One region of the Bradyrhizobium sp. P3_C3 genome, then DNA from elsewhere that is predicted to be linked to it. Evidence: predicted binding sites of a transcription regulator. Region 1 holds the regulator's gene; each other region holds the start of a gene.
The links. The regulator HrcA, encoded in region 1, represses chaperone genes, less so after heat shock. The targets are predictions, from matches to a motif close to GTTAGCACTCNCNNNNNGNGAGTGCTAAC.
Positions count from the first base shown of each region.

Region 2: AC1DW2_RS02120 (co-chaperone GroES) is a predicted target of HrcA. The motif match lies at 6,903-6,931, and genes of this name have one in related genera.
Region 3: AC1DW2_RS20625 (co-chaperone GroES) is a predicted target of HrcA. The motif match lies at 3,547-3,575, and genes of this name have one in related genera.

Region 1 covers NZ_JBFUGY010000031.1:26,336-35,863, reverse strand. Annotated here, with positions in the region: gene rsmI (16S rRNA (cytidine(1402)-2'-O)-methyltransferase) at 1-855, opposite strand, end outside; gene AC1DW2_RS29400 (penicillin-binding protein activator) at 1,195-2,430, shown strand; gene hemW (radical SAM family heme chaperone HemW) at 2,532-3,686, opposite strand; gene rdgB (RdgB/HAM1 family non-canonical purine NTP pyrophosphatase) at 3,673-4,308, opposite strand; gene rph (ribonuclease PH) at 4,320-5,033, opposite strand; gene hrcA (heat-inducible transcriptional repressor HrcA) at 5,202-6,290, shown strand; gene grpE (nucleotide exchange factor GrpE) at 6,387-6,992, shown strand; gene pncA (bifunctional nicotinamidase/pyrazinamidase) at 7,132-7,854, opposite strand; gene AC1DW2_RS29365 (hypothetical protein) at 7,980-8,921, opposite strand; gene dnaK (molecular chaperone DnaK) at 9,317-9,528, shown strand, end outside.
Region 2 covers NZ_JBFUGY010000001.1:383,904-393,431, reverse strand. Annotated here, with positions in the region: gene AC1DW2_RS02160 (cysteine hydrolase family protein) at 1-273, opposite strand, end outside; partial or broken gene AC1DW2_RS02155 (LysR family transcriptional regulator) at 401-1,233, shown strand; tRNA gene AC1DW2_RS02150 (tRNA-Phe) at 1,427-1,496, shown strand; tRNA gene AC1DW2_RS02145 (tRNA-Asn) at 1,501-1,566, shown strand; gene AC1DW2_RS02140 (slipin family protein) at 1,906-3,057, shown strand; gene lepB (signal peptidase I) at 3,220-3,966, shown strand; gene AC1DW2_RS02130 (SEL1-like repeat protein) at 4,063-4,680, opposite strand; gene groL (chaperonin GroEL) at 4,861-6,501, opposite strand; gene AC1DW2_RS02120 (co-chaperone GroES) at 6,546-6,860, opposite strand; gene AC1DW2_RS02115 (usg protein) at 7,239-7,526, shown strand; gene AC1DW2_RS02110 (cupin domain-containing protein) at 7,687-8,226, shown strand; gene AC1DW2_RS02105 (NupC/NupG family nucleoside CNT transporter) at 8,370-9,528, opposite strand, start outside.
Region 3 covers NZ_JBFUGY010000017.1:61,986-71,513, forward strand. Annotated here, with positions in the region: gene AC1DW2_RS20605 (DUF2076 domain-containing protein) at 1-573, shown strand, start outside; gene AC1DW2_RS20610 (L,D-transpeptidase) at 647-1,462, opposite strand; gene AC1DW2_RS20615 (protein phosphatase CheZ) at 1,777-2,556, shown strand; gene AC1DW2_RS20620 (hypothetical protein) at 2,815-3,336, opposite strand; gene AC1DW2_RS20625 (co-chaperone GroES) at 3,666-3,962, shown strand; gene groL (chaperonin GroEL) at 4,071-5,702, shown strand; gene AC1DW2_RS20635 (hypothetical protein) at 5,846-7,057, shown strand; gene AC1DW2_RS20640 (META domain-containing protein) at 7,204-7,602, opposite strand; gene AC1DW2_RS20645 (L-lactate permease) at 7,845-9,509, opposite strand.

The DNA.
Region 1 (9,528 bases):
CGCGACGGCATCCTTGACGCTGTGCGCGGCGAGCTGCTCGCGCAGCAGTCCGTCGAGCGCATCCGAGGTCAGCAGCTCCGCGTCCGCCGCAGGCGGCGCGATCACCAGCACGAATTCGCCGCGCGTCTCCAGCGTGTCCGCCCCGCGTGCCAGCTCCTGCAGCGGCGCGCGCGAAATCTCCTCGTGCAGTTTCGTCAATTCGCGGCAGATCGCGGCTTCGCGCGTCCCCATGATCTCGGCAAGCTCGGCGAGAGTGTCCTGGACGCGGTTGCCGGAGTCGAACATCACCAGCGTCGCATCGATGCGGGCGAGCTCCGCAAGGCGCGACTTTCGCGCGGCGGATTTCGCCGGCAGAAAGCCCTCGAAGAAGAAGCGGTCGGTCGGCAATGCGGCGACCGACAGCGCGGCCAGCACCGAGGACGGGCCGGGCAGCGCGTAGACCGCATGGCCGGCTGCGCAGACCTCGCGCACCAGCTTGAAACCGGGGTCGGAGATCAGCGGCGTGCCGGCATCCGACACCAGCGCGATCGAGCCGCCCTGCCCCAGCGCCTCCAGGATCCTCGGACGCGCCGCTTCCGCGTTGTGCTCGTGATATTGCTTGAGCTGCGCCGTGATCGCGTAGCGCTCGGTCAGGCGCCGCGTGATGCGGGTGTCCTCGCAGGCGATGACGTCGACGCCGGCGAGCGTCTGAAGCGCGCGCAGTGTGATGTCGCCGAGATTGCCTATGGGGGTCGCGACCAGATGGAGGCCCGGCGCCGCCTTCGGCGCCGTCAGCCGATGGGCGTCGATGGAGAAACCGCGCGAGGCGGGATCCGTCGCTTCAGGTGTATTTATCGGGCTCGGCTTTACGCGCATAATGAATCGAACTTAGGCATGATCCCGGGGGCTGGGAACCGGTCCTCGGAAAAAGATCGCGCCAGGTCAGGGGTGAGGAAGGACTGGAATGTGACCCATCCGGCATCACATTGCAGAGGGAATGAAGCGTCGGCGCCACATTCGCGGCGGAAACGCCGCCTTGATGCGGGTGACGGATGGTGGACAGCTAGCCAGGGCTTGAGGTGTGGCCGCGTTAAGTGGTCATTATCCTTTTGTTTTAGTTAACTATTTGCCGACAATATGCCTGAATCCGCGGCTTGTGTCGTGGAAAGAATGTTGTGACCGGCCGGCCGACGGTCGGTCAGAAGAGAAGTTGTGATGCTGGGCCCGCGCGATCCTAAATCTCCCGTTCAGGGCTCCCGATTATCGGGGGCGACCCGGCGGAGCGCACTCGGCCTGTTGCTCGGCGCCCCCTTGCTGTCGGCCTGCGCCGGCGTGCAGCAGAGTCTCAGCCAGTTTTCCAACCCGTTCAGCAGCTCCTCCCCGGCCCCGGCTCAGCCGGCCGGCCCGCCGCAACAGGCCACCACCGCCGGCAGCGGCGGCGTGAAGGTTGCCGTGATCCTGCCGCTCTCGGCCGCCGGCAATGCCGGCCTCGCCGCGCAGTCGATGCGCAACGCCGCCGAGATGGCACTGGCCGAGTTCCAGAATCCCAACATCCAGCTCCTGATCAAGGACGACAACGGCAGTCCGCAAGGCGCGCAGGCGGGCGCGCAGCAGGCGGTCGACGAAGGCGCCGAGATCATCCTGGGCCCGCTGTTCGCGCAGTCGGTGCCGGCGGTGGCGCAGGTCGCGCGTACGCGCGGCATCTCGGTGATCGCGTTCTCGACCGATTCCAGCATTGCCGGCCGCGGCGTCTTTCTGCTGAGCTTCCTGCCGGAGTCCGACGTCAACCGCATCGTCGAATATTCCGCGAGCATCGGAAAGCGCTCGGTCGCCGTGCTGGTGCCCGACAACGCCTATGGAAATGTCGTCGAGGCCGCGGTGAAGGCGGCGGTGCCGCGGCGCGGCGGCCGCATTGTCGCCTTCGAGAAATACGGCGCCGATCGCGCGACGCCGGCACGCACCGTGGCGCAGCAGCTCGGCAGCGCGGATGCGCTGTTCATCGCCGATGACGGCGATGCCGTCGTCGCGGTGGCCGATGCGATGACGGCCGCGGGCGCGAATTTGCGCAACATCCAGCTGCTCGGCACCGGCCTGTGGGACAGTCCGCGTGTCTATGCCAATTCGAACTTGCAAGGCGGTCTCTACGCCGCGCCGGACCCGGCCGGCTTCCGCGCCTTCTCCGGCCGCTACCGCACCAAATACGGCGCCGAGCCGATCCGCACCGCGACGCTCGCCTATGACGCGGTCGCCCTCGTCGCCGCGCTCGCGCGCACGCAAGGCCCGACGCGCTTCTCGCCGGACGTGCTCACCAACCCTTCCGGCTTCGCCGGCATCGACGGCCTGTTCCGCTTCCGCGCCGATGGGACCAACGAGCGCGGCCTCGCCGTGATGAAGGTGACGACGGGTGGCGGTGTGGCGGTCGCGGGCTCGCCGAAGAGTTTTGGGGCTTGATGGCTTCGTAGCCCGGATGGAGCGCAGCGCAATCCGGGTTCTATCCGAGTGGCGAAAGCGTCCCGGATTACGCTGCGCTCCATCCGGGCTACGGCAGCTCGCTACGCGGCGAGATCCGCGACCACGGCGTCCAGCACCGGGAAGCCGCTGCTGGTCACGCGCAGGCGCCCCGTCGCATCGACGATGATCGCACCTTCTTCGCGCAACAGCGCGATGCGCTTGGGATCGAGCGGTCGGCCCGACAGCGCGCTGTAGCGCTCGGGGTCGATGCCCTCGGCGAGGCGGAGCCCCATCAGCAAAAATTCGTCGGCGCGCTCCTCGCTGTTGAGGAGATCGTCGGTGACGTTGCCGTGGCCGTTGGTCTCGACCCGCATCAACCAGGCCTCGGGACGCTTCTCGGTGGCGGTGGCGTGCCTGATCCCGTCGATATCGAGGCGGCCGTGTGCGCCGGGGCCGATGCCGGCATATTCATCGCCGCGCCAGTACACCAGATTGTGCCGGCACTCGGCGCCGCGCCGCGCGTGATTTGAAATCTCGTAGGCGGGCAGGCCGAGCTTGTCGCAGGTCTCCTGCGTCACGTCGTAGAGCGCGCGCGCGACCGCTTCGTCCGGCGTCTTCAATTTGCCGGCCTGGTGCAGGCCGAAGAACGGCGTGCCTTCCTCGATCGTCAATTGATAGAGCGACAGATGCTCGGCCGCTTCATCGATCGCGAGGCGCAGCTCGTCGGCCCACATCGCCGGCGTCTGGTCGGGGCGGGCGTAGATCAGGTCGAACGAATAACGGTCGAACGAGCGGCGCGCGATCGCGACGGCATCGAGCGCCTCGCGGGCGCTGTGCATGCGGCCCAGCGCTTTCAGCGAGGCATCGTCGAGAGCCTGCACGCCGAGCGAGACGCGGTTGACGCCGGCGGCGCGATAGCCGGCAAAGCGCGTGGCTTCGACGCTGGTCGGGTTTGCTTCCAGCGTCACTTCGACATCGCTGGCGACGTGCCAATGCTTGCCGATGGCATCGAGCACCGCGCCGACGGTTGCGGGCTGCATCAGCGACGGCGTGCCGCCGCCGAGGAAGATCGAGGTGACTTCACGCCCGGGCGCACGCTGTGCGGTCGTTTCGATTTCACGCGCGAAAGCTGAAGCGAAGCGCGTCTCGTCGATCGCGGCGTGGCGGACGTGGCTGTTGAAGTCGCAATAGGGGCACTTCGACAGGCAGAACGGCCAGTGCACATAGACGCCGAAAGCTTGCTTAGCGCGGCTCAAGGCAGATCTCCGCCAGTTTCACGAAGGCGCGGGCGCGATGCGACAGGCCGAGGCCGAGCGGCGGCAGGCCGTGCTTCTCGATGCTGGTCATCTCGCCGAACGTGCGATCGTGGCCATTAGGCAGGAACATCGGATCATAACCGAAGCCGGCCGTGCCGCGCGGCGGCCAGACCAAGCTGCCGTCGACGCGCGCCTCGACCTCTTCGAGATGATCGTCGGGCCAGGCGACGCAGAGCGCGGAAACGAAATGAGCGGTGCGCTTGTCGGGCGTGGCGGCGCCGCGCTCCTGCAACAGGCGCTCGATCTGCGCCATCGCGGCAGCGAAATCTTTTGACGGTCCGGCCCAGCGCGCGCTGTAGATGCCGGGCGCGCCATCGAGCGCGTCGACCACGATGCCGGAATCGTCGGCGAAGGAGGGAAGCTTGGTCGCCTGCGCCGCCGCGATCGCCTTGATCGCGGCATTGCTGCGGAAATCGTTGCCGGTCTCGTCGGGCTCGGGCAGGCCGAGCTCACCGGCCGACACCGCCTCGATGCCGCAAGGCGCGAGCAACTCCTTCATCTCGGCGAGCTTGCCGGGATTGTGGGTCGCGATGACGAGCTTTCCGGTGATTCGGCGGTGCATGGGCCTATTGACTACGCGACAGCCAGTTTCTGCAAGTCCACGAGCCGCGCGATACCCTTCTGGGCCAGCGCCATCAGCGCGAGGAATTCGTCTTGTGTGAACGGTTCGCGTTCCGCGGTGCCCTGCACCTCGATGATGCGGCCATCGCCGGTCAGGACGAAATTGGCGTCGGTCTGGGCCTCCGAATCCTCGGCATAGTCGAGGTCGAGCACGGGCGTGCCGTTGTAGATGCCGCAGGAGATCGCGGCGACGTTGTCGCGCAGCACCTTGGCCTTGATCATGTTGCGCGCCTTCATCCAGTTGATGCAATCGGCGAGCGCGACCCAGGCGCCGGTGATCGAGGCCGTGCGCGTGCCGCCGTCGGCCTGGAGCACGTCGCAATCGACCGTGATCTGGCGCTCACCGAGCGCTTCGAGATCGACGATGGTACGAAGCGAGCGGCCTATCAGGCGCTGAATCTCGACGGTACGGCCGCTTTGCTTGCCCGCGGAGGCCTCGCGGCGGGTGCGTTCGGAGGTCGCGCGCGGCAGCATGCCGTATTCGGCGGTGACCCAGCCGCGGCCCTGGCCCTTCAGCCACGGCGGCAGGCGGTCTTCCAGCGTGGCGGTGACCAGCACATGGGTGTCGCCGAATTTCACCAGGCAGGAGCCTTCCGCATATTTGACCACGCCGCGCTCCAGCGTCACGGGGCGCAATTCGTCGGGCGCACGGCGGCTTGGCCGCATGGGAAATCCTCCAAAACTCTCGGAAAAGGGCTATTCGCGGTGCTTGTAGGTGGGGTGAGGGTGGGCGGCAAGGCTTTTTCACCCCGGGTTTTCCACCCCGCAAACGCCACGCTTGTCAGAACCCTCCGGGATGGACAAATTATAAGCGTCTGAGAGGAGTTACCGTCCGTGGCCCATCACGATCCGATCCATCTGATCGCGCCGCGCGCAGGCCTCGCCCAGCTCAACGAGCGCTCCCGCGACATCTTTCGTCAAATTGTCGAAAGCTATCTCGCGACCGGCGAGCCGGTCGGCTCGCGCAATATTTCGCGGCTGATCGCGATGCCGCTGTCCCCGGCCTCGGTCCGCAACGTCATGGCCGACCTGGAACAGCTCGGCCTGATCTATGCGCCCCACACCTCCGCCGGCCGTTTGCCGACGGAACTGGGCTTACGCTTCTTCGTCGACGCCCTGATGCAGGTCGGCGACCTCAATGACGCCGAGCGGCAGTCGATCCAGAGCCAGTTGACGTCGGTGGGTCACGCCCAATCGGTCGAGGCGGCGCTGTCGGAGGCGCTGACGCGGCTGTCCGGTCTCACCCGCGCCGCAGCGGTCGTGCTGACCCCGAAATCCAATGCGCGGCTGAAACACATCGAATTCGTCCGGCTGGAACCCGAAAAAGCCCTGGTGATCCTGGTCGGCGAGGACGGTCAGGTCGAAAACCGCGTGTTGTCGCTGCCGCCCGGAGTTCCCTCCTCGGCGCTCACCGAAGCCGGTAATTTCCTCAATGCGCGGATTCGCGGCCGCACGCTGGCCGAGGCGCGGCTCGAGCTCGAAACCGCGCTCGGCGAAGCCCGTGCCGAGCTCGATCAACTGACGCAGAAGGTGATTTCGGCCGGCATTGCGAGCTGGTCCGGCGGCGAGAACGAGGACCGCCAGCTGATCGTTCGCGGCCACGCCAACCTGCTCGAGGATCTGCACGCGCTGGAGGATCTGGAGCGCGTTCGCCTGCTGTTCGACGATCTCGAGACCAAGCGCGGCGTGATCGACCTTCTGGGACGCGCCGAGACCGCCGAGGGCGTGCGGATCTTTATCGGTTCGGAGAACAAACTGTTTTCCTTGTCAGGCTCCTCCACCATCATCTCGCCCTATCGGGATGCCGCCGGCCACATCGTCGGTGTTTTGGGCGTGATCGGGCCGACGCGGCTGAATTATGCCCGCGTAATCCCGACCGTGGACTACGCCGCGCGCATCGTCAGCCGCCTCTTGGGGGGCTGACCGGCGTTTCCTCCGATCACGGGCGCTTGATTTTCGTGAGCTTAGGCACGATATCCGGGCCAACAATCCCTTGAGACGAGTTCGAGAAGAGAGCCGATGACCGATCGAGACCGGCAGCCCGACGACACGACCCCACCGACCGATGAGCCCGTGGTGTCAAAACCCTACATCATGCCCGACGATCCGGAGCCCGGCTCGGTCGAGCTGTTGCAGAAGGAAGCCGCCGAGGCGCGCGACCGCATGCTGCGGACGCTGGCCGAGATGGAAAATCTGCGCAAGCGCACCACCAAGGAGGTCGCCGATGCCCGCCTCTACGGCATCACCGGCTTCGCCCGCGACGTGCTCGACATCGCCGACAATCTCCAGCGTGCGCTCGATGCCGTTCCGGCCGAGGCCCGTGCCGCGGCCGATCCCGGCCTGACCTCGCTAATCGAGGGCGTCGAGCTCACCGAGCGCTCGCTGCTCAACGCGCTGGAAAAGCACGGCGTCAAGAAGTTCGATCCGCAGGGCCAGAAGTTCGACCCGAACTTCCAGCAGGCGATGTACGAGGTGCCGGATGCGTCGGTGCCTGCGGGCACCGTCGTGCAGGTCATGCAGGCCGGCTACACCATCGGCGAGCGCGTGCTGCGCCCGGCGCTGGTCGGTGTCGCCAAGGGCGGCACGAAGGCTGCGCCGGCTGCGAACAGCAACGAAGTTAACTGAGCGGCGTGATCCTCATCCTGAGGAGCGCGCTCGCGCGCGTCTCGAAGGATGAAGGCCCGGCCCTCGCAGCTCGGCCTGCATGGTTCGAGACGGCGCTGACGCGCCTCCTCACCATGAGGGTCTGGCCGATGTGCGTGCCTTACGCGCTCACCGCGATATCCGCGGACTGAATCCGCTTCACGCCGGCCTTGGCCATGTCGGCCCAGGCTTTTGCGAGCGAACCCTGCGTGTCGATGCCGCGGCAGGCGTCTTCCACCACATAGACCTCGAAGCCCGCCTTGCGCGCATCGAGCGCGGTCCAGGCGACGCAGAAGTCGGTCGCGAGGCCGGCGACGAAGACGCGCTTGATCTTGCGGCCCTTCAGGTAACCGGCGAGGCCTGTCGAGGTCTTGCCGTCGGCTTCCAGGAAGGCCGAATAGCTGTCGACGTCCTTGTGAAAACCCTTGCGGATGATGAGCTCGGCATGCGGGATCGCGAGGTCCTTCGACAGCGCGGCGCCATCGGTACCCTGCACGCAATGGTCGGGCCACAGCACCTGCTTGCCGTAGGGAAGATCGACGGTCTCAAACGGCTTCTTGCCGGAGTGCACTGACGCAAATGAGATGTGGCCTGGCGTGTGCCAGTCCTGGGTCATCACCACGTTCGCAAAGGCTTTCGCCATCTTGTTGATGACGGGAACGACCTGCTCGCCTTCCTTCACGGCGAGGCTGCCGCCGGGCAGGAAGCAGTTTTGCACGTCGATCACGAGCAGCGCGGAGGCATCGTCCGGCTTGATCGATGCGGCCGCAAGGAGCGCGGTTGGAGCAAGGGCTACGAGAGCGCTTGTCCCAAGCGCCGCGAGGATTTGTCGTCGATCAAGCATCGTTCGCCTCCCTCCAGGATGATCCAATGGAAGGAAGCCTAGTTCCGTTCGTATACGAACAGAAGCCCGAAAATGCAGCCGGTTCTGTCCAGCGCTTGGGCTAACCCTTGGACTAACCCTTGAGACTAACCCTTGGGCTGGATGCCGTCGCGCACGGCGCGGAAGCGGGTGAAGGCGGCCGACCACTGGTCGCGCGGGGCGCTGGCGATGATGCGCAGCGAGGCGCCGCCGCTTGAGAAGCGGATCCACTGCACCACGGTCACGGGCGTCTTGTCCTTGCCGCTGACGCCGTCGATCCGGGTCTCGAAACCCTGCTGGCCGTTGATGCGGATCGGCTCCGACATGGTGACGCGGGATTCGCGCACGCCGGGGATCTGGAGCGCGGCCTCCTGGGCAAAGCGGGCGCGATCGTCGGCCTGCTGCGGGGTGGCGCCGATCAGGCCGAGGATCATGAACGGCTTGGATTCATAGCCCGAGCTCTCATTGCCGTCGGCCAGGATGATGCTGGAGCCCGGCGCCAGGGTGCGGATGTCCTTGAAATCGGCGAGATCGGTGATCTTGAACGGCATCAGCCCGATCTGCTCTTCGGCCGAGACCTGCTTGCGGGTGACGGCGCTCGCAAACATCTGCCGCACCGCCTCGTCGGTGTAGATCTTGGTTGCGTTCTCCGGGATCTGCACCGCGACATAGCCGGAGAAACCGGCGCCCGGGACGATCATCGAGTAGCGCTTCACCGGCGTCTCGCCGGCCTTGCCGCTTTCCATGGTGAAATAGGCAAGACCCGCGGGGGTCTCGAGCTTGTCCTGCTTGACGCCGGCGGTGCCGGCGGGATTGGAATTGAAGGCGCTCACGACCTCGCCATAGGCCGCCGGCGGCAGCTCGGTGATCAGCACCTTGACGTTGCCGTCCTCGCTCTCGAAGCCCGGAAACGTCTTGGCCGTGCTCAGGCCGACCAGCGGCACCATGCCGAGGCGCAAGCCGGGCGGGAAAACGGCATCGGCCGCCAGGGCCGGAAGCGCTGTGGCGACGAGGACGGCGAGCGCGGCGAGGGGGCGAATGAGCTTCATGGGCACTCTGATTGGTTCACATTGAGGCCGTTCGATGGTCGGCCATTGGGCCGCTTTGTCGCGCAAAGCCGCCTTGATGGCGGCGGTCCGGCCGCCCGCCTTTTAACGGGTTTGGCCCGCCGGTAACAGGGCGGGGCAGATCACGGTGGCGGGGGCCGGCTGACGCCTGAACCTGTTAATAATTCATCACCCGCAAGGGCGGTTGAGCCCGGATATGATCTTCCAAAACCCAATGTTTTCATGGCCGAAACTTGCGTTCGGTCCTTGCGGGCCCCTCCCCCCCTCCTATATGAGCGTCAACCATCGCAATATCGCGGATGTTTGATCTTAGGGGGTTTGGAGCGGGTGCCTCTTGGGCCCAGCCAACCTGCCGCAAAAACAAGGATATCAGGACCATGGGAAAGGTCATTGGGATCGACCTCGGCACCACGAATTCGTGCGTCGCCGTGATGGATGGCAAGAACGCCAAAGTCATCGAGAATTCCGAAGGCATGCGCACGACGCCTTCGATCGTCGCCGTGACGGACGACGGTGAGCGCCTCGTCGGCCAGCCTGCCAAGCGCCAGGCCGTTACCAATCCCGAGCGTACGTTCTTCGCAGTGAAGCG
Region 2 (9,528 bases), on a different contig from region 1:
CAGCTCGGCGACGATGGCACCGCGGTCGGCGCCGCGATCGAACAGGCTGCCGGCCTTGCCGCGATGGGCGATATGGATGATCGCGGCTCCGCTCTCGCGTGCCCGTGCCAGGAGCGTAGCCGCCCGCGCGATCGCGGGCCGGGCGTCGGGCAGAGCGAGGGGACCTGCGAGATATTCGTTCTGGATATCGATCAGCACCAGCGCGGCGTCGCCAAGACGCGGCGGGTTCAGATCGGCACCGGCGAGCTGCAGCAGGGTCTTTGCGGTCGTCATGGTCTGGAAATCTCCGGGGCAAAAGGCTGCACAAACATAGCCCCGGGAATGCCTGCCGATATGCAGGGATATTGCAGCGGGTGGCTGCGATATTGCAGGCTGCTCCCGGCCGGTATAGCCTGACGCAATGAACTGGGACGATCTGCGTATCATCGCCGCCGTCAGGGACGAGGGCACCTACGCGGGCGCCAGCGCGCGGCTGCGCATCGACGAGACGACGGTCGGGCGCAGGCTCTCGCGCATCGAGCGTGCGCTCGGTTTGCGTCTGTTCGAGGCCGCGGACGGCGTCCGCCGGCCGACGCGGAGTTGCGAGGCGGTGCTGGCGCATGTCGAGGCGATGGCCGCACATGCCGCCGAGATCGGTCGCGTTGGCGCGAGCCTGGCAGGTCCGGTGGGCCGCCTGCGCATCGCCTCCACCAACACGTTCGCCGAGGAGGTGCTGTCGCCGCGCGCGAGCGACTTCCTGCGCGCCAATCCCGGCCTGACGCTGCAATTCCTCACCTCGAGCGAGAACGTCAAGTTCTCGCGCTGGGAGGCCGATCTCGCCATCCGACTGCGCAAACCCGACAAGGGTGATTTCGCGATCTCCAGGCTCGGCGAGATCCGCATTTATTATTTCGAGCCTGTTGCGACCGAGGGCGAACCGGTGCTGTGCGCCTATCCGGATGAACTCGGTGCCATTCCCGAGATGCAATTCCTGCGCATGAAGCAAGCCCATGCGCGCTGCGTCACCGACAACGTTCGCGTCATCCGTAACTGATCCGCGCGCATCGGGCCGCCGGCGTGTTGCCGGAGTATGTTTGCGCGGACTTGCTCGGCGATCGCCGCCTGCGCGCCACGCTGCTGCCGAAGCGGCGCGACGCCTGGCTGCTGGTGCAAAACCATCTCAAGCGCGATCCCGCGACGCGTGTCACGATCGACTGGGTGAGGGCGAGTTTTCAGGAAACGTCGCGCGGTTGACGTCACATCGCATTGTGATCATCGCGTCACAGTGCGGAGTGCGTGACGAAAAATCTTGGCTTTCCCCCTTGCAACCCGAACGTGCTTCGTCTATTAGCGCCCTCCTTCGCTAGGCCATGGGTTCGGGCTCTCTGAGATCCCGACTGGCGCGGGCCGCTCTGCGGTTTCGTGTTCCGCCGAATGAAGGGCAAACGCAGGACGTAGCTCATGGAGAGCGTCGGGCTGAACACCCGAAGGCATCGGTTCGATTCCGGTCTCTTGCACAAAGGATAGCTCAGTTTGGTAGAGCAGATGACTGTTACTCATCCTGTCGCGGGTTCGAATCCCGCTCCAGCGCTCCGTTTCAGCCTGAAAAGCTGATACCTCTGACGAGGACCGGACGCGCGCTTCAGTCGCAGTCCGGCCGTTTTGCCGAAAGGCATTCCGTCCGAACCTAGACACTGTGAGACCGGCTTTGCGCCGCGGGTCGATACCGCTTGCGCTGATGCCGGGTGGCTCCGCATGACCGCTCGACACGCGTCGAGCGATCGCGCGCGCGCGCCCGTCATCGTGCAAGCTCAAGCCCCGGCCCGCCGATCTCTAGGGAAGCGTCGTCCGCGTCCTCACGTCCTTTGCAAACGAAACCTGCTATCCGGCCGCGTGCGGCCGGAGGCAACATGATGGAGGCGTGCCATGACCTGGCATTTGCTGATGCTGAACGTGACGGTGAAGGATGGCGAGTGTGCGTTGCTCACGCGCAACGGACAGCTCGTGCGCGTGCTCGCGCCCGGCAAGCACCGGCTGTTCGATCCCCTGCACGAGCTGAAGGCCGAGGTGCTCGACGTGGTGCGCAGCGAATTCCCCGCGGATCGCTACGCGGTGCTGAAGGCCGCGCGGCCTGATCTGGCCGCTGAGCTGTTCGAGGCGATCGAGACCAAGGCGGACGAGATCGCCATCGTCAGCCTCGACGGCCGGCCCGTGCATCTGATGACGCCCTGGCAGGTGCGCGTCTACTGGAAGGTCGCGACCCGCATCGATGTCGAGCGCATCGATGTGTCCGCCGATCCCCGGGTTGGCGCGCGGCACCTGACCATGATCGAGCGCAACCGCTCGACCGTCGTGATGGAAGCGGTGGTCGAGAACCACGAGGCGGGCCTGCTCTATGTCGAGGGCCGGCTCGTGGAGCGGCTTGCGCCCGGCCGGCACGCCTTCTGGACCGTCGGCCGCAAGATCGAGGTGAAGCGCCTCGACCTGCGGCCCCAGGCGGTCGAGATCACTGCGCAGGAGATGCTGACCAAGGATCGCATCGCGCTGCGGGTGACGCTGACGGCGTTCCGCAGGATCGTCGATCCCGAGCGCACGGTTGCGACCGTGGCCGACGTGGATGCGTGGCTGTACCGGCTGGTGCAGTTCGCGATCCGCGAGGCGGTGGCGGGCCGGACGCTGGACGAGGTGCTGTCTGCGAAGGCGGCGCTGGATGCAGAGCTGCGCGACTATGTGCGGGCACGCGTCGCAGAGTCCGGCGTGGAGGTAACCGAGCTCGGCGTCAAGGACGTGATCCTGCCCGGCGAGATCCGGGAGCTGGTGAACAAGGTGGTGGAGGCGGAGCGGGTCGCGAAGGCGAACCTGATCCGCCGGCAGGAGGAGACCGCGGCGACGCGTTCGCTCCTGAACACCGCCCGCCTGATGGAGGAGAACCCCCTGCTGCTGCGGCTCAAGGAGCTGGAGTCGCTGGAGCGGCTGGTCGAGAAGGTCGGCCGCATCGACCTCCACGCCGGCAACGGCGAGGGCCTCGATGCCCTCCTGACCCGGCTCGTGCGCCTGAAGGCGCCCGAGAGCGCATGAAGCAGAAGGGCCGCCCACGGGCGGCCCTTCACATGTTCATTGTCGACGCTTGCGATGAACGCGTGCGCGCGCCTGTGCGACCAAACCATGAGTGGGTATTGCACGCGCGCGAAGGTTGCGTAATCTCACGGTGACGACCACAATCTCGATCATGGCAAGCGAATGACCACTCTTCAGCAAACGATCGGCCCTACGGCCCGGCCGCGGGAATGGAAAGCGATCGTCGTCCTGATCCTGTTGATCCCGGTGCTGTGGTCGCCGCCGTTCCTGTTTCGCTTCTTCCTGTATCAGCCGTTCAACATTCCTTCCGGCTCGATGACCCCGACGCTGGTCGTCGGCGACTACGTCTTCGCCGCAAAATATGCCTATGGCTACGGCCGCTATTCCTTTCCGTTCGCGCCGTCATGGATCTCGGGCCGCTTCCGGGCCGCCGATCCGGAACACGGCGACGTCGTCGTATTCCGCTCGTCGAAGGGGACTTCGGCCGACTATGTCAAGCGCGTGGTCGGGTTGCCAGGCGACCGCATCCAGATGCGGAAGGGGCAACTCATCCTGAACGATCGCCCCGTGACGCGCGTCCCTCTGAAGGAGGTGCCCGCGGGTTCTGCCTGCGGCACCGATGATGGCGCGAAGGTCAAGCGCTGGCGCGAGACGCTGCCGAGCGGCGCGTCCTACATAACCTACGACTGCGTCGACAACGGTTATCTCGACAACACGGACGTCTTCACAGTGCCCCCCGGCCATTTCTTCGCGCTCGGCGACAACCGCGACAACTCGTCCGACAGCCGGCTGATGTCAGTGATGGGTTTCATCCCGATGGACAATCTCATCGGCAAGGTGACGCGGATCATCTGGTCGCTCGACGAAGACGGCGAGCCGCACATGGAGCGGCTGGGGAAGGTGTGGTGAGGGGCGCCGCCGTCATTCCGGGGCGGCGCGTAGCGCCGAGCCCGGAATTCATTCGTCCGCAAGGTTCGTTTCCCGAAGGTCGTCGGGCCGAGCCCTTCAGTCGCCAATCTCTTTCAGAAAGGCCTTCGCGTTTGCGCAGGCTTCGTCCGTGTCGCCAAAGCGGCAGGATTTCGCCAAGAAACGCCGCGCCCGGTCGTTGTTCTTTTCGACGCCGATACCTTTGATCAAGTGAAATCCCATCATCGTGCATGCCCAGGGATCGTCTCGGCCGCATGCCAGTTCATACGTCCGATTGGGACAGGCATAGTCGCCGCTGTCTTCCATGCTGGCGGCAACGTTCGTACAGCCTGAAGCAACGCCGAGCTTGCAGGCCCTCAGAAACAGCGCATCGGAGAGCGGCCCGGTCTTGATCATCCGCTGGACGACGAGTGCGGCTGCGTAGCAGTCGCTCGCGTTGCCCGCCCGACAGCGATCAAGGCACTGCTCCGCCGCAGCCGAGCATCCTTCGATCGAAAAAGCAGGTGCGCCCGCGTTCGCCGGCATGGAGTCAGCGGGGCATTGCTCGGCTCGCGGAAGCCAATCCGGCCATGTCCCTTCCATCTTCCCAATCGCGTCATTGTTGTCCGCCGCGTCTAGGGGCGTCGGCGCGGAAAGGCCCGCAGCGGAGATGATGACAAGGGCTGCCAGCAGCGGACGTATCTTGCGGTGCGGCATTGCAATTCTCGTCAGGGCTCCACGGGATCCTGCAGCATTAGTGATCCGAAGGATACACCTTTGAATTGTAGGTGCGCTCGCAGGTCGCCACAAGGCGTTGCATCGGGGCGCCGCCCCAAAACAAAAACCCCGGCATCGCTGCCGGGGTTTCGCATTCCGTATCGTATCTGAACGGCTGGATCAGAAGTCCATGCCGCCCATGCCGCCGCCCGGGGGCATCGCCGGACCGGCGCCGCCCTTCTTGGGCAGCTCGGCAACCATGGCTTCCGTGGTGATCAGGAGCGCGGCAACCGAGGCTGCGTTCTGGATCGCGGTACGGACCACCTTGGTCGGGTCGATGATGCCCTTGGTGACCAGGTTGACGTACTCGCCGGTCTGGGAGTCGAAGCCGTAAGCGTAGGTCTTGTTCTCCAGGATCTTGCCGACGATCACCGAACCGTCTTCACCGGCGTTGATCGCGATCTGGCGAGCGGGAGCCGACAGCGCCTTGCGCACGATCTCGACGCCGGTCTTCTGGTCGTCGTTCTTGGTGCGCAGACCCTTGAGCTGCTCGGAGGCACGGAGCAGGGCGACGCCGCCGCCCGGGACGATGCCTTCCTCGACCGCCGCGCGGGTCGCATGCATCGCGTCATCAACGCGATCCTTGCGCTCCTTCACCTCGACCTCGGTCGCGCCGCCGACGCGGATCACCGCGACGCCGCCTGCGAGCTTGGCGAGACGCTCCTGGAGCTTCTCACGGTCGTAGTCCGAGGTGGTCTCCTCGATCTGCGCCTTGATCTGGGCCACGCGCGCCTCGATGTCGGCCTTCTTGCCGGCGCCGTTGACGATCGTGGTGTTCTCCTTGTCGATCATCACCTTCTTGGCGCGACCGAGCATGTTGAGCGTGACGTTCTCGAGCTTGATGCCGAGATCTTCCGAGATCGCCTGGCCGCCGGTCAGGATCGCGATGTCCTGCAGCATGGCCTTACGGCGATCGCCGAAGCCCGGAGCCTTGACGGCCGCGACCTTCAGACCACCGCGCAGACGGTTCACGACGAGGGTCGCAAGCGCTTCGCCTTCGACGTCCTCGGCGACGATGACCAGCGGCTTGCCGGTCTGCACCACGGCCTCGAGCAGCGGCAGCAGCTCGTTCAGCGAGGAGAGCTTCTTCTCGTTGATGAGGATGTAGGCGTCGTCCATCTCAACGCGCATCTTGTCGGCGTTGGTGACGAAGTAGGGCGAGATGTAGCCGCGGTCGAACTGCATGCCCTCGACGACGTCGAGCTCGGTCTCGAGCGACTTGGCTTCCTCGACGGTGATGACACCCTCGTTGCCGACCTTCTTCATGGCGTCGGAGAGGAACTTGCCGATTTCGGCATCGCCGTTGGCGGAGATGGTGCCGACCTGGGCGATCTCGTCGTTCGAGGTGACCTTCTTGGAGTTCTTGACGAGGTCGGCGACCACGGCTTCCACGGCCAGGTCGATACCACGCTTCAGGTCCATCGGGTTCATGCCGGCGGCAACCGACTTTGCGCCTTCACGAACGATCGCAGCCGCGAGCACGGTTGCGGTGGTGGTGCCATCGCCGGCCGCGTCAGCCGACTTGGAGGCGACTTCGCGCACCATCTGCGCGCCCATGTTCTCGAACTTGTCGTCGAGCTCGATCTCCTTGGCGACGGTGACGCCGTCCTTGGTGATGCGGGGAGCGCCGAACGACTTGTCGAGGACGACGTTGCGGCCCTTGGGGCCGAGCGTCACCTTGACGGCGTTGGCGAGGATGTCGACGCCACGCAGCATCTTGTCGCGTGCATCGACGCCGAATTTGACTTCTTTAGCTGACATCTGGATTTTTCCTTAGGTGTTTAGCTGGTGGGGAGAGGGGGCTCTTAGGCCGCCTTCTTCTTGGAAGCGGGGACGTCGAGGACGCCCATGATGTCGCTTTCCTTCATGATCAGCAGGTCGACGTTGTCGATCTTGACTTCAGTGCCGGACCACTTGCCGAACAGCACGCGGTCGCCGACCTTCAGGTCGATCGGGATCAGCTTGCCAGCTTCGTCGCGGCCACCGGGGCCGACGGCGACGACTTCGCCCTGCGAGGGCTTTTCCTTGGCAGTGTCGGGAATGATGATGCCGCCGGCGGTCTTCTCTTCTGCGTCGATACGCTTGACCACGACGCGGTCGTGAAGCGGACGGAATTTCATGCAGTCCTCCTAAGTAGTTGCACGGTATGGGAATTTTTTGGCGTTAGCAGTCTGTGCCCGCGAGTGCTAGCACAGGCGAGGCTGAAATAGGACAGGAATTTTGCGGGGGCAAGGGCTTCTAGCAGAAAAATCGGCACTCTGAAGGCCCGGGTGCCAGAATCTCTTTACCATCGTTAACCCGCCCGGTGACCGTATTAGCACGGAGCCGCCTCTGCTGCTAAAGCATTGAATTTCAACAGCTTGTTAAACTTTTAGGCTTGAGATGGATTGTCAGTTTGCGTCACATTTCTCTCATGTGAGCGCATCAGTACCGGGTGGCTCGTAAGGCGCACACCGACCAAGCCGCCCCTTGAATGCGCTCCTGCAAAGGAGGTTGGCATGGGCTTGCGGAGTGGGGGCGTTTCCGAAGATTTCCGGAAACAGCTTTTGGGTTACGGGCTGACGACGGCGCAAATTCTCTATCGGATGCCCGATCATCCCTCGCTTCTCCAGACCTACGTCTGGCAGAACTACGACATGTTTCCGAAATTTCCGGCGCTGAAGGATTTCCTGGCGTTCTGGCAGGAGAAGCTCGACGGTCCGCTCCATTCGGTGACCGTCGCGCATTCCAAGCTGATCAAGCCGGCCGAGCTGCGCGCCGTGGATGGCGTGTTCCGGCTGCATTGAACAGCGCGCCGGCATCGTAGAGTGGGCAAAGGCGCGCTCGCGCCGTGCCTACCATCTCTCCACGATTGCATCTGGCAATGGTGGGCACGCTTTCGCTTTGCCCACCCTACGATATCTCGTTCTGTGCTAGCCTCCGCCTATAACAACAGGGAGGCGGCCCATGGCCAAGAAAACAAAATCGCGCAGTGCAGCCCAGGCCGCGGTGAAGAAGCGGAGCGGAGCCAAGGCCGTGGCACGATCCTCGGCGCGCAAGGCGGTGAAGGCAAAGGCGCGCACGACACCGGCGAAGGCCGCTCCGAAAAAGCCCGCTCGTCCCAAGCAGCGCATCGCCATCAGCCATCACCGCGAGGAAGACTTCAAGGCCGACGGCCTGCGCGTCTACGCCAAGTATCGCGACCTCGGCATCGCCGAAGCCAGCCACGGCCTCGCGCAAGCCCACGTGATCCGCCTGCAAGGCCCCTGCGATCCGAACGAGGTGTCGAAGCTGCACTTCCACGACGTCGAATTCCAGATGGTCTACGTGCTCAAGGGCTGGGTGAAGACCTACATGGACGGCCAGGGCGAGACCTTGATGAAGGAAGGCAGCGCCTGGACCCAGCCGCCGAAGATCAAGCACATGATCCTGGATTATTCGGATGACGTGGAGCTGCTGGAGGTGATCCTGCCGGCGGAGTTCAGGACGGTGGAGTTGAAGGCGTAGGCGCGGTCTTTCCGCCGTCATTGCGAGGAGCCCGCGACAAAATTGCGAAGCAATTTTGCGCTGGCGACGAAGCAATCCAGAAATCTTTCCGCGGAGACGGTCTGGATTGCTTCGCTTCGCTCGCAATGACGGGTGGAGAGAGCCTAACTCAACACCCCCACGACCGCGCCCATCAGGCACGTCGTCAGCGTTCCCGAGACGATCGATTTCAGCCCGAGCGCGTTGATCTCCTCGCGCCGCTCCGGCGCCATCACCCCTAAGCCGCCGATCATGATGCCGAGGCTGGCGAAATTGGCGAAGCCGCACATTGCGTAGAGCATGATCAGGCGCGAGCGCGGATCGAGCGTATCGGGCGGCAGTTTCGAGAAGTCGACATAGGCGATCAGCTCGTTGAGCACGGTCTTGGTGCCCATCAGGCTGCCGGCGGTCACCGCCTGGTCCCAGGGCAATCCCATCAGCCAGCACACCGGCGCCATCACGACGCCGAGCAGGCGTTGCAGCGAGATCGCGGCGCCGCCGATATTGGGCAGCAGTCCGAGGACGGCATTGACGAGATAGACCAGTGCCACCAGCACCAGCAGCATGGCGACGATGTTGATCAGCAGTTCGATCCCCGCGCTCGTCCCCTTGACGATCGCATCCATCGGGCCGGAGACGTCCATCTCAGGATCCTCCAGCGCGCCGCCGGTGCGCTTGTCTGACGTCTCCGGCACCATGATCAGGCTGACGAGGATCGCGGCCGGCGCGCCCAGCACGGAGGCGATGACGAAATGCGCGGCGGCATCGGGAATGAGCGGCGCCAGCAGCGTCGCATAGAGCACCAGCACCGTGCCGGCGATGCCGGCCATGCCGCCGGTCATTACCAGGAACAATTCGCTGCGGGTCATCTGCGCCAGATAGGGCCGCACGAACAGCGGCGCCTCGACCATGCCGAGGAAGATGTTGGCCGCGGTCGAGAGCCCGACCGCGCCGCCGACGCCCAGCGTCCGCTCCAGCAGCCAGGCCATGCCGCGCACGACCGGCGGCAGCACGCGCCAGTAGAACAAGAGCGTCGTCAGCACGCTCATGACCAGCACGATCGGCAGCGCCTGGAACGCCAGGATGAAATCGGCGCCCGGCACCTTCAGATCGAAGGGCAGGGGACCGCCTCCGACATAGCCGAACACGAAGGAGGAGCCGGCGCGCGAGGCCGCCGAGATCGCGCCGACCGCGTCGTTGATGGCGCCGAAGGCGCGCGCGACGACGGGCACCTTCAGGAGCACGACCGCGGTGACGAAGGTTGCGACAAGCCCGATCGCTGCT
Region 3 (9,528 bases), on a different contig from region 1:
CCGCCGCGTGACGCGCGGCCGGTCTGGAACACCGGTCAGGCGATGCCGCAGGCACAGCCCGGTTACGGCGCGCCGCCTCCTTATGGACAGGCCTACGGCCAAGGCCCAGGTCAAGCTCCAGGCCAAGCTCCGGGTCAGGGTTATGGCGCACCGCCGATGGGCGGTGGCGGCGGCTCGTTCCTCGGCACCGCGGCGGCAGCCGCCGCCGGCGTCGTCGGCGGCTCGCTGCTGCTCTCCAGCATCCGCGGCATGATGGGCGGATCGCACCAGCAGGCCTTCGGCGACACCAACGCCTTGAGCGGTGACCGCAGCGCCGGTGGAAGCCCCTGGGGCGGTAGCGACCAGTCCGGAGGCTCGCTCTCGCGCGATGCCGGTCTCAACGACATCGGCTCCAACCGCGACCGCGACGACGGTTCCCGCCAGGGCTTCACCGACCAGGCGTCGAACGACCGGGACAACAACAACAACGATCAGAACTACGACGACAACGACCACGACAACGGCAATATGGACGTAGCCGACGACGACAGCGATTTCGGCGGCGGAGACGATGGCGGCAGCGATTACGCGTGAGGCTGCCCGATCAGCGCGACAAACAAAAACGGCCGCCCGGAAGGCGGCCGTTTTCATGTCGAGCGTCAGGCGATCACATCACCACGACCTTGGTGCCGACATTGACGCGGCCATAGAGGTCGATGACGTCCTCGTTGCGCATGCGGATGCAGCCTGAGGAGACGTTGGTGCCGATGGTCCAGGGCTCGTTGGAGCCGTGGATACGATAGAGCGTCGAGCCCAGATACATCGCCCGCGCGCCGAGCGGATTTTCCGGGCCGCCTTCCATGTGCCGCGGCAGGTCGGGCCGGCGCGCGATCATTTCCGCCGGCGGCGTCCAGTCCGGCCATTCGCGCTTGGCCGTGATCGACTTCACACCGGACCAAGTGAAGCCGGGACGGCCGACGCCGATGCCGTAGCGCATCGCCCGGCCGTTGCCCTCGACGAGATAGAGGAACTTGTTCGGCGTATCGACCACGATGGTGCCGGCAGTTTCCTTGCCGCTATAGTCGACGGATTGCTTCTCGAATCTCGGATCGAACGGACGCTGGCGCGGATCGACCGCCTCCTGCTGGAGACCTGCGCCTTGCTGATATCCACCCTGCATCTGCGGCTCGCCCATCGGTGGCAGGCGGCGCTGGTCGTAATAGCCGGGCTGCTGCTGATAAACCGGCTGCTGCGGCGCGTAGGCCGGGCCGCGGCCGGGACCTTCACCGAACAGGAACTCGATGAAGCCGCCGCCCATATTCGCATTGGAGGCGACACGCACCGGCGCCGGCTGCACCTGCGGCTGGTAGAGCACCGCGGGCGGATCGTTCGGCACACTATTGTCGAAGGCGCTGGCGCTGTTCGCGCCGGCAATGAAGGTGCAAGCGCTGCCGAGCAGCGCGACAGACATTTTCTTGAACATCGACGTACTCTGTACTGTTTCGTCTAGATCCCATGCGTCGTGCAGAGCCGATGGCTGACCGGCGACCGCGACGTGGTCAATAAAGAGCAAAAGCCGTTTTGTTTGGTAAACGTATCAGCCGTTTCGATTCACCACGTCGCGAGCGAGGGTGCAATTTGGCGATCAGCGTTTATTTTCCATGAACGCCGCAGGCCCATGGTTAATCGCTTCTTTTCGCGCCGTCGCGTGTGGCCGCGCAACAGTTCCCGCTGTGAACCTCGTGTTAAATTGCTTCTGTCTACAAAGACGCGTGAGTGAGGTGGGGGGAGTTCCTGATGGCTATTCACCGCAAACGTTTTCGTGTCGAGGAGGCTATTGTCGGCGAGATGCCCAGCCCCGAAATGATTGAGGAGGCTGCGCCGATGCATAGCGAGATCATGGCGGAGCTGCGTGCGATCCGCGCACAGATGGCGAAGGGCACCGTGCCCTTGTCCGGCAGCGCGGCCATGGCGGCGATCGACGCTTCCACCGCCCACGAGCTCTCTGAAGCTCGTACCATGCTCGATACTTACCGGGCGCAGATCGAGCAGTGCGAGAAGCTGAAGGTCGAGCTCGACCTCATCCACGACGCCATCGACCGCACCAAGCGCGAGATCGCGACGCTGCACGGCAAGAGCTTCGACGGCGGCGAGATGGCCAAGGTCAATGGCGAGCTCGGCGCGGTCGTCGGCGGCACCGAGCAGGCGACCCAGCAGATCCTCGAAGCCGCCGAATCGATCGACCAGGCGGCTAGCGCGATGTCCAAGGTGCAATCGGCCGACCAGCAGAAGCGGCTCGCCGACGACATCCAGGAACGCGTCATCTCGATCTTCGAAGCCTGCAACTTCCAGGACCTGACCGGCCAGCGCATCAGCAAGGTCATGACCACGATGAAGTTCATCGAGCAGCATATCAATGCGATGATGGAGATCTGGGGCGGCGTCGACGCGATCAAGGCTCATGTGCCCGCGCCGGCCGACACCCGCAGCGACGACGAAAAGCTCCTCAACGGCCCCAAGCTCGCCGGCGACGTCGGCCACGCCTCGCAGGACGACATCGACGCGCTGTTCGACTGATCGGGCGCGGCATTACGGAAAAACAAAACGCCGGCGAGAGCCGGCGTTTTTGTTTGTGGGGCCATCCCCTCCACTGTCATCGCCCGGCCTTGACCGGGCGATCCATTATTCCAGAGGCGGCGGTGATTGAGCCGAGAGGCCGCGGCGTACTGGATGCCCCGGTCCCGGCTCCGCCAAGGCTACGCCGAGGCCCAGACGAGCGCTCGGCTCGCCGAAGCTTCAGCGAAGGCGGCAAGCCGGGGCATGACGAAGGAGAGACTACGCCCTTGGCGCGCAGCGGACGTAGACCATGTTGCCGTAACGGGTGGCGGCGTCCTTGTCGATGAAGCGGGTGATCAGGACGCGGCCGTCGAAGGAGACGATCTCGCGGTCCTGCTCGCCGGGGGTGGGACCCGCCGGGCCGATGTAGTTCTTGCCGCTGGGCGAGCCCTTCAGCCGCAGCTCCTGCGGCGTCGCCTGGTCGGCGAGATGCATGATCACGCCGCCGGAGGAACCGGCGGTGATCACGTAGGGATTCTTGCACTGCGCCCGGGCCGCGGCCTCGGTGCGGGCGCGGTCGGCCGGGTTCTGGAACGAGGCGAGACCCCAGCGGCCGACGATCTCGTCGGCGCGGATGCTCGCCGGCATTTCCGGGCCGGTGCCGGGCTCGGCCTCGGGCGGCGGCGAAGACGACGAGAACGACGGCAGGCTCATACCGCCGCCGCAGGCGCCAAGCAGCAGCGCCAGGCAAGAGGCGGCCGCCAGATTGGCAACCGTGCGTGCGTGAGCTGACCTGATCATGACATTCCCCCGAGCAAACCGTCCCCCAAATGAGACCCCGACCYCATCCCTCCTGCAGCCAAGCGCAAAACCGCTGTCGGAGCAATGACGTCCTTTATACGCCAGCGCGACCAATAAGTTTCTCTAGACACGATCCTATATCCGCCTCACCAATCGCTTAACCACCCTTGCTTGACAGGATCGCGGCCAAGCCATATTTCCGGGCGCACTATTAGCACTCGGAAAGCCCGATTGCTAAGCGCGCCGTTCGATCCTCGGCAAGAGGGTGGACGGACGCCGCCCCTACCCACTTCCATTCCTTCCGAAGCGAGCCTCCAAAGGGAAACGTCATGGCTAAATCCAAATTTCGTCCGCTGCATGACCGTGTCGTGGTCAAACGTATCGACGCCGAGGAAAAGACCAAGGGCGGCATCATCATTCCGGACACCGCCAAGGAAAAGCCGTCCCAGGGCGAGGTCGTCGCCGTCGGCCCCGGCGGCCGCGACGAGGCCGGCAAGCTGATCCCGATCGACCTCAAGGTCGGCGACCGCGTGCTGTTCGGCAAGTGGTCGGGCACCGAGGTCAAGATCGACAACGAAGAGCTCCTGATCATGAAGGAGTCGGACATCATGGGCGTCATGGCCTAAGGCCGTCAGCCTGAACAGCCGCTGAATGTCATGCCCGGATCGCGCGATCCGGGCATTCGGTCATTCCGCAAGCGGCAAACACATCACGAAACACGAGGGATTGAAGAAATGGCTGCCAAAGACGTCAAGTTTTCCGGAGACGCGCGCGAACGCATGCTGCGCGGCGTCGACATTCTCGCCAACGCCGTCAAGGTGACGCTCGGTCCGAAGGGCCGCAACGTCGTCATCGAGAAGAGCTTCGGCGCGCCCCGCATCACCAAGGACGGCGTCACCGTCGCCAAGGAGATCGAGCTCGAGGACAAGTTCGAGAACATGGGCGCCCAGATGCTGCGTGAGGTCGCCTCCAAGACCAACGACCTCGCCGGCGACGGCACCACCACCGCGACCGTGCTGGCCCAGGCCATCGTGCGCGAAGGCGCCAAGGCGGTTGCCGCCGGCATGAACCCGATGGACCTCAAGCGCGGCATCGACATCGCGGTTGCAGCGGTGATCAAGGACATTGAAAAGCGCGCCAAGCCGGTCGCCGCCTCCTCCGAGGTCGCCCAGGTCGGCACCATCTCGGCCAACGGCGATGCCGCCATCGGCAAGATGATCGCCCAGGCGATGCAGAAGGTCGGCAACGAGGGCGTCATCACCGTCGAGGAGAACAAGTCGCTCGACACCGAGGTCGATATCGTCGAGGGCATGAAGTTCGACCGCGGCTATCTGTCGCCCTACTTCGTCACCAACGCCGAGAAGATGACCGCCGAGCTCGAGGACGCCTACATCCTCCTGCACGAGAAGAAGCTGTCCGGCCTTCAGGCCATGCTGCCGGTGCTGGAAGCCGTGGTGCAGTCGGGCAAGCCGCTCGTCATCATCGCCGAGGACGTCGAGGGCGAGGCGCTGGCCACCCTGGTCGTCAACCGCCTCCGTGGCGGCCTGAAGGTCGCCGCCGTCAAGGCGCCGGGCTTCGGCGACCGCCGCAAGGCCATGCTCGAGGACCTCGCGATCCTCACCGGCGYCCAGCTCATCTCCGAGGACCTCGGCATGAAGCTCGAGAACGTCACGGTGAAGATGCTCGGTCGTGCCGGCAAGGTCGTGATCGACAAGGAGAACACCACGATCGTCAAGGGCGCCGGCAAGAAGCCGGAGATCGAGGCCCGCGTCGGCCAGATCAAGGCCCAGATCGAGGAGACCACCTCAGACTACGACCGTGAGAAGCTCCAGGAGCGCCTCGCCAAGCTCGCCGGCGGCGTCGCGGTGATCCGCGTCGGCGGCGCGACCGAGATCGAGGTCAAGGAGAAGAAGGACCGCGTCGAGGACGCGCTCAACGCCACCCGCGCCGCGGTGCAGGAAGGCATCGTCCCCGGCGGCGGCGTCGCGTTGCTGCGCGCCAAGAAGGCGGTGGGCCGTCTCACCAACGCCAATGCCGACGTCCAGGCCGGTATCAACATCGTGCTGAAGGCGCTGGAAGCCCCGATCCGCCAGATCTCCGAGAACGCGGGCGTGGAAGGCTCGATCGTCGTCGGCAAGATCCTGGAGAACAAGTCCGAGACCTTCGGCTTCGACGCCCAGAACGAGGACTATGTCGACATGGTCGAGAAGGGCATCATCGATCCCGCCAAGGTGGTCCGCACCGCGCTGCAGGACGCCTCGTCCGTGGCCGGCCTGCTGGTGACCACCGAGGCCATGGTCGCCGAAACGCCGAAGAAGGAAGCTCCGCCCGCCATGCCGGGCGGCGGCGGCATGGGCGGCTTCTAAGCCTCCGTTCCGTTACAATGTTGCGAAGGCCGCCTCCGGGCGGCCTTCTTTTTTGCCGACCCTGCCCCTTCTGCTTTCCAATTCAACCGGCGGCCAAAACCCACTACGGTGGCGCGCCGATTCGATTGCGCGAGGATTCATCGATGCGTGCGCTTCTGGTTTGTTCGACAGCCCTTTTGGCGGCCCTGCTTGCCGTCTCGCCCGATGTCGCATCGGCCCAGATGAAGCTGTCGCCGAAGGCCACGGCGCCGGGCGGAACCGAGACACGCTATTTCACCTCGATCGACGGCCTGATGGACGGCAATGCCGACGTGATCCTGAAGGAGACGCGGCAGGGCAAGACCGTGACGGCGGCCGTGCTCGACGTCTGCTATCCCGTCGCAAAAAATTCCGACCGCAAGGACCGCTTCGTCGTCAATCTCCAGGTCGCGGGCCAGAACCTGACGGGCACGACGCAGAGCCTCGGCGAGAAGGCGCCCGTCACCGTCAAGCTGCTGCGCAAACAGTCCGGCGACACGTTCGAGTTCCGCGGCCAGATCGCGATCGGCCAGACCGTGACCGAGGTCACCTCGCCCGACAATTCCGATCTCAGCGAGAAGGAATTTCAGGACAACCAGACCTCCGACGACGGCATCACGCCGCAGCCGAAGGATTTCACCGACGTCTCGCCGGAAGCGATCGCGGTCAAGGTCAAGCTGGATGCGGCGACCGAGTTCCTGAAGAGCCTGAAGGGCCAGGACGTCGAGGTGACACTGGCGAGCCTGACCGTCGGCTGCGACGCGCTGCGCGCCGGCGAGCAGACCATCAACATGTCGGTCGATCCGGAACGCGCCGGCGCGCTGCTGGCGAAGTTCAAGGCGATGCCCGGCGTCACCGCGGCGGGCTGGACCGCGGGCATGACCGAGATGGATCGCACCATCCGCTTTCCCGCGGCCGACTGGCGCGACGGCGACAAGATCAGCCGGGACAAGCTCGCCTCAGCCGTCGCCGGCGTGATGAGCCGGACGCTTGCGGCAAAGCAGGTCTCGCACAGCTTCAACCCGGCCACCGGCAAGCTCAAGCTCGTCTTCAAGCGGCCGAACCAGGATTTTCCGGCACTCGAGCTCACCGACACGATCGAGGTTGCAGGCCTGATCTCGCCCGACAAGCCCGGCACGACCGACAAACTGATGCTCTGGATCGGCAGCCCCTCGACCACGACCGCCGATGAGAGCAGCGGCGCCAAGCTCAATCTCTCGGATGACGCTTCGGCCGACGAGGAAGGCGATCAGCCCGACGATAACGGCTCGGTCGAAGCGCTCGTGAAAGAGCTGAAGGGCCAGCGCTGGGACGCCGACAAGTCGGTGTGGAAGTAGGCTCTCGTGCCCCGGACGCAGCGCAGCACGTCAGTGATGCGCTGCTGAGCCAGAGCCCAGAGGCCGCAAGCGACGTCGCCGATCGAGTCTGGGTCCCGGCTCTGCGCAGCAGCGTTGCACGCTGCAGCGCGTCCGGGACACGAGAGCTAATTCCCCGTCGTTCTGAAGCGCAGCGGCTTGGGGCCGATCAGCGTCAGTACGTCGCCCTGACGCTTCCAGGTCTCGACGCTGCCCAGCGCTGCGACGAGTTCGTCGTCGGCCTGCGCCCTGGCCGGCGGACAGGAACGATCCTGGATCTGGCCGGGGACGAAGATCACCGTGTTGCCGGCGACCGAGAACTGGCCCTTGCCACCCTTGCACCAGAGCTCCAGCACGACTTCGCCATTGTCGCCGATCTCGATGTTCGGAATCCGCTTCGAGCCCGGCTGCGGCAGGGCCTCCAGCGTCATCTCGGTACCGAACGGAAAACCGTCCTCGGCACGCGCGAGCGTGGACATCGCGAGCATTGCAACCGCCAAACACGCCATCTGCTTGAGCGAAACCATGAGACCTCTCGACCGACCTGATTTGCGGCACCTTCTATAAGACGGCGGCGCCGTTGAGAAGGTTCGCGGACGCTAAAGCGCGATGAGATTGGGACGAATCGTCATCGCGCTTCAGGTTGTTGTTTGAGCATGATCTTTTCGGAAGACCGCTTCGCACTTTTCCGGATAGTGCTTTAGATGCAAAAATCCCCGCAAGGCGGCGAAGCCCTGCGGGGATTTGCGTTGAAGCGAGGCGTGGCCTGCTACTTCAGCACCATCGCCGTGAACGGCCAGACATAGGCCTGCAACGTCACGAACAGGCCGACCAGAGAGGCCAGCACGATCGAGTGCCAGAACACGAAGCGCAGGATCGTGCCTTCATGGCCGTACCAGTTGGTGGCAGTGGAGGCGACCACGATCGATTGCGCGTCGATCATCTTGCCCATCACGCCGCCGGACGAGTTGGCCGCGGCCATCAGGATCGGCGACAGGCCGAGCTGCTCGGACGTGATCTTCTGGAGGTTTCCGAACAGCACGTTGGAGGCAGTGTCCGACCCCGTCAGCGCCACGCCGAGCCAGCCGAGCAGCGTGCCGAAGAAGGGATAGAGCACGCCGGTTGCGGCAAAGGCGAGGCCGAGCGTTGCGTCGACGCCGGAGAGCCGCGTCAGCGTGCCGATTGCGAGCATCGCCGAGATCGTGATCAGCGAGATCGCGCAGAGCCGTATGGTGCGGCCGTATTGGATCAGCAGCCTGCCGGGACCGACACCCATCAGGAAGCCTGAGATAATCGCCGCGATCAGCATGCCCGTGCCGGTGAAGGACAGGTAGGTGAAGCCGAACACCGCGCTCTCTTTGGTCGGCCCTGGCGCGACCGGCGGCATCTTGTTGATCATCTGATGCAGCTCGGGAACGGGATAGTTCCAGGTGAAGATCGAGTTCGCCCAGGTCTTGAAGCCGCCATTGCCCCAGACCAGCATCACGATGCAGACGATGATCCACGGCAGCAGCGCGCTGAACAGCTCGCTCTGCGTCAGCGGCGTCTTGTCGAGCGGCTTGGCCGCGGCCATGGTGGAGGCCGATTCATCGTTCCCGCGCAGCGCCGGCGACAACCAGAGCTGCCTGGGTTGCCAGACCTTCAGGAACAGGATCAGCGCGCCCATCGAGATCAGCGACGCCCCGATGTCGACGATCCAGGGATTGATGAAGTTCGAGATCACGAATTGCGGGACCGCGAACGACACGCCGGTGACGAGGATCGCCGGCCAGACGTCCTTCATGCCCTTCCAACCCGCAAACGCCCACACCACCCAGAACGGCACGATCAGAGAGAAGATCGGCAACTGCCGTCCGACCATCGCGCCGAGGATGTAGGGATCAAGCCCGGTGACCGAGGCAAGACCCTGGATCGGCGTGCCCAGCGCGCCAAAAGCGACCGGCGCGGTATTGGCGATCAGCGACAGGCCGGAGGCCGCGAGCGGCGAGAAGCCGAGCCCGATCAGCACGGCGCCCGTGATGGCGACCGGCGTGCCGAAGCCCGAGGCTCCCTCGAAGAACGCGCCGAAGGAGAACGCGATCAGCAGCAATTGCAGCCGCCGGTCCTCGGTGACGCCGCCGACCGCGCGCTTGAGCAGCTCGAAGCGCCCGGTGGTGACCGTCACCTGGTAGAGGAAGATGACGTTGAGAACGATCCAGCCGATCGGGAAGAAGCCGGTCACGATGCCGAGGATCGAGGCGCGGATCGACATGTTCGCCGGCATGGTGAACACGAAGATCGTGATCAGGTTGGCCACGATCACGGCGATGATTGCAGCAATATGGGCCTGGACGCGACCGCTCGCGATCAGGATCAGCAGCGTGACGACGGGTATTGCCGCCGCGATCGTCGACAGCACCGGGCTGTGCAGCGGGTCATAGACTTGATTCCACATGGTCTTCCTCCCCCACGCC